Regions from separate parts of the Enterobacter sp. B79-1 genome, predicted to be linked through region 1. Evidence: predicted binding sites of a transcription regulator. Region 1 holds the regulator's gene; the other holds the start of a gene.

The links. Region 1 encodes LexA, which represses DNA repair genes until DNA is damaged. Its sites were predicted from a motif close to TNCTGTATGTACATACAGNA; they were not measured.
Region 2: a site for LexA is predicted at 846-865, ahead of rmuC (DNA recombination protein RmuC). Genes of this name have one in related genera too.

What each region holds. Positions count from the first base shown of each region.
Region 1 covers NZ_JBYAZJ010000011.1:64,675-66,875, reverse strand. Annotated here, with positions in the region: gene AC2T6E_RS21670 (diacylglycerol kinase) at 153-521, shown strand; gene lexA (transcriptional repressor LexA) at 630-1,238, shown strand; gene dinF (MATE family efflux transporter DinF) at 1,301-2,201, shown strand, end outside.
Region 2 covers NZ_JBYAZJ010000006.1:35,237-37,437, forward strand. Annotated here, with positions in the region: gene rmuC (DNA recombination protein RmuC) at 1-802, opposite strand, end outside; gene udp (uridine phosphorylase) at 942-1,703, opposite strand; gene AC2T6E_RS16625 (dienelactone hydrolase family protein) at 1,960-2,201, shown strand, end outside.

The DNA.
Region 1 (2,201 bases):
ACGATGTAAAGCCTCTGGTTAATAATGCAATTGCGGCGCAAGGATAACAGAAAGCGCGCAAAATTTCTGTTGTTACCCGTCATACTTCAGGCTACAGCGAAACGCGCTGCTGCCAGAGTTACTGACGCTATTTACAATAAAAGGTTCTATTAATGGCCAATAATACCACTGGGTTAACTCGAATCATCAAAGCTGCCGGCTATTCATGGAAAGGTTTCCGTGCCGCATGGGTCAATGAAGCCGCGTTTCGCCAGGAGGGCGTTGCCGCTATCGTCGCGGTTATCATCGCCTGTTTCCTTGATGTTGATGCTATTACCCGCGTGCTTCTCATCGGCTCTGTTCTTTTGGTGATGATAGTGGAAATTCTCAATAGCGCTATTGAGGCGGTTGTGGACCGTATCGGTTCAGATTTCCACGAACTTTCTGGCCGTGCGAAAGACATGGGGTCTGCCGCTGTGCTGTTGGCGATTATCACGGCAGCGATTACCTGGGTCACGTTGCTTTGGTCACATTTCCGATGAGCCTCGAGGAATAATTAAGTCCCTGGTTTTTTGTGCAGTTTTTGGTTCCAAAATCGCCTTTGACTGTATATACTCACAGCATAACTGTATATACACCCAGGGGGCGGAATGAAAGCGTTAACGACCAGGCAGCAAGAGGTGTTTGATCTCATCCGGGATCATATCGGCCAGACGGGTATGCCACCCACGCGTGCGGAAATCGCTCAGCGTCTGGGCTTCCGTTCTCCAAATGCGGCCGAGGAACACCTGAAAGCGCTGGCGCGCAAAGGTGTGATTGAAATTGTGTCTGGCGCGTCTCGCGGCATTCGTCTGCTGGTGGAAGAAGAGACAGGTATTCCGCTGATTGGTCGCGTCGCCGCAGGTGAACCTCTGTTGGCCCAGCAGCATATTGAAGGTCACTATCAGGTCGATCCTGGTATGTTCAAACCGAGTGCAGATTTCCTGCTGCGCGTCAGCGGGATGTCCATGAAAGATATCGGCATTCTTGACGGCGATCTGCTGGCCGTTCACAAAACGCAGGATGTACGTAACGGTCAGGTTGTGGTCGCGCGTATTGATGATGAAGTGACCGTCAAACGACTGAAAAAACAGGGCAACACCGTACAGCTGCTGCCCGAAAATAACGAATTCTCCCCGATTGTGGTGGATCTGCGCGAACAGAACTTCTCCATTGAAGGTCTGGCCGTTGGTGTTATCCGCAACGGTGAATGGCTGTAACGTCTTCCTGACAGGCTACGGGTCTCCGTAGCCTGGATCATTTTCCATTCCCGGTATTTTTCATGTCACTGCTGACAGCTTCTGATAAGGCATTGTGGCGTCTTGCACTGCCGATGATTTTTTCCAATATCACCGTTCCCCTGCTTGGCCTGGTGGACACCGCGGTGATTGGTCATCTGGATTCTCCCGTTTATCTGGGCGGCGTGGCGATTGGCGCAACGGCGACCAGTTTTCTCTTTATGCTCCTGCTCTTCTTACGCATGAGTACCACGGGCCTGACGGCACAAGCCTATGGCGCGAAAGAGCCGCTGCGACTGGCGCGGGCGCTGGTTCAGCCACTCATTCTGGCGCTTGGGGCAGGCGCGTTAATCGTGCTGTTTCGCACGCCGCTGATTGATTTGGCGCTGCACATTGTGGGCGGCAGCGAGGCGGTGCTGGAGCAGGCGCGTCGCTTTCTTGAAATCCGCTGGCTCAGCGCGCCCGCATCGCTGGCAAACCTGGTTCTGCTGGGCTGGCTGCTGGGCGTGCAGTACGCTCGTGCGCCGGTCATCCTGCTGGTGGTGGGAAACCTTTTGAACATCGTGCTCGACCTCTGGCTGGTGATGGGCCTGCACATGAACGTACGGGGCGCGGCACTGGCAACCGCAGTCGCAGAATACGGCACGTTTATCATCGGCCTGTGGATGGTCTGGCGCGTACTGGCCATGCGTGGAATCTCCCTCGTCATGCTGAAAACCGCGTGGCGCGGCAACATCCGCAAGCTGCTGGCGCTGAACCGGGACATCATGCTTCGCTCGCTCCTGCTGCAGCTCTGTTTTGGTGCGTTAACGGTTTTTGGTGCCCGTCTTGGGCCTGAGATCGTTGCGGTAAATGCGGTGCTGATGACATTGCTGACGTTTACCGCGTATGCGCTGGACGGCTTTGCATACGCCGTGGAGGCGCACTCCGGGCAGGCATACGGTG
Region 2 (2,201 bases), on a different contig from region 1:
AATAGCGCTCGTAGGCCACCAGCGTCATTTTGGCGTCAATTACCACATCTTTACCCTGCGGCAGACGTACAATGACATCCGGCTGCATACGCGAGCGGGCATCGTTCTCAATGCTGACCTGGGTTTCGTATTCATACCCTTCGCGCAGGCCAGACGCTTCAAGCACGCGCGTCAGCACCACTTCCCCCCAGTTTCCTTGCGTTTTGTTATCGCCTTTGAGCGCACGCGTCAGGTTCACCGCCTCCTGCGCCATCTGGGCATTCAGCTGCTGGAGATTACGGATTTCATGCGCCAGGGTGTGCCGCTCGCGCGCCTCCTGACCAAAGCTGTCCTGTACCTGACGGCGAAACCCGTCCAGCTGTTCACGCAGTGGCGTCAGCAGGCTATTCAGGCTCTGTCGGTTCTGTTCGTCAACGCGGCGGTTGCTGTGCTCAAAAATTCGGTTGGCGAGGTTCTCAAACTGTTCGCTGAGGCGTTGCTCGCTGTTGATCATCTGGCGGATTTTGTCTTCCGCATGCAGTTGGGTGGATTCAAGACGGGTGGTCACTTCGCGGAGATCGGCCTCCAGCGAAGTGTTGATGTCGCGCAGGTTACGCAGTTCATTATTGAGCAGCTCGCACTCGTCGCGCCAGTGGTCACTCAGAGCAAGCTGTTGTTTTGCCGCGCTGAGATCGGCGACGATCTCCTCGCGCTCTGCCAGCTGCTCGGCTTTCTGCTGCGCATGCTGGTAGCTGGAAATCAGCCAGCCTACCGCCACGCTCACCAGCGCAACCACCGCATAAATCAGGATTGAGATATCCACAATGCCCCCTGCATCAACGTATTACCCGCACAAAATAGAATTGTGCTGTATAAACGTCCAGTTTGAAAGGGTTTTCCTGCGAGGCGCTACGCAAAAAATAAAGGCCGAACATGTCGGCCTTGTGTCTCTGAAGGGAGGATTAGATGAGGCGACGAGCCGCTTCCACCACGATTTTCACTGCATGACTTTCGGTCTGCTTCATGGTTTCGGCGTTCGGGATCTCCTGCTGGGTACGGTTGACGATCACGCCCGCCACCATACCGGCACGCAGACCCTGGCTTGCGCACATGGTCAACAGCGTTGCAGATTCCATTTCGTAGTTCATCACGCCCATGGACTGCCACTCTTCCATAGAGCCTTTGAAACGGCTCACCACGCGGCCTGAGAAGGTGTCGTAACGCTCCTGGCCCGGGTAGAAGGTATCGGAAGAGGCGGTGACGCCCACGTGGGTGGTCGCGCCCACGGATTTTGCGGCCTCAACCAGCGCGGTGGTGCATTCGAAATCGGCTACTGCCGGGAATTCCATTGGTGCAAAGTGCAGGCTTGCGCCGTCCAGACGTACAGATGCGGTCGTAACCAGCACGTCGCCCACGTTGATGTGCGGCTGAATAGCGCCAGTGGTGCCGATACGCAGGAAAGTACGAATGCCCAGCTGCGCCAGCTCTTCCACCGCAATAGACGTAGACGGGCCACCGATACCGGTAGAGCACACGATCACCGCTTTGCCATCCAGCTCTGCGCGCCAGGTGGTGAATTCACGATGGGCTGCCAGCTTAACCGGCTTATCCATCAGCGCGGCGATCTTTTCCACACGCTCAGGATCGCCAGGGACGATAGCGAGCGTAGCCCCTTGTAAATCGTTTTTGGTGAGGCCGAGATGAAAAACATCAGACTTAGACATAGGGTGACTCCTCTGTGGGTCGGTTAGTCAGAAGAAGTAAAACGGTACTTTACAGAAGCAGTAAGCATATTTTCGTGACACACCTCACCATGAATGAAAATGGTTGCAGTTAATTTCCATTAAATAGTGACTTACATCACATTAACAAGTTATATCGACAGGTGCTGCACAAAAGATAGACCGTATAAGGCACTGTGGGTTGTTAACCTGGTGACTATATTTACCTTTGCGCTAACTCATTGGTACGGAGAATGCCATGACTGAAAAAACCGGTTTTGCACCTGCTGCGGCTCCGCATGCTTCAACCATCGTCTCAACCTCAGAAGAAGCCATTACTGCGGGCGAGACCTCCATCCCCTCGCAGGGGGAGAATATGCCTGCTTATCACGCGCGGCCAAAATCGGCAGACGGCCCGCTGCCGATCGTGATTGTGGTTCAGGAAATTTTTGGCGTTCACGAGCATATTCGCGACCTCTGCCGCCGCCTGGCGCTGGAAGG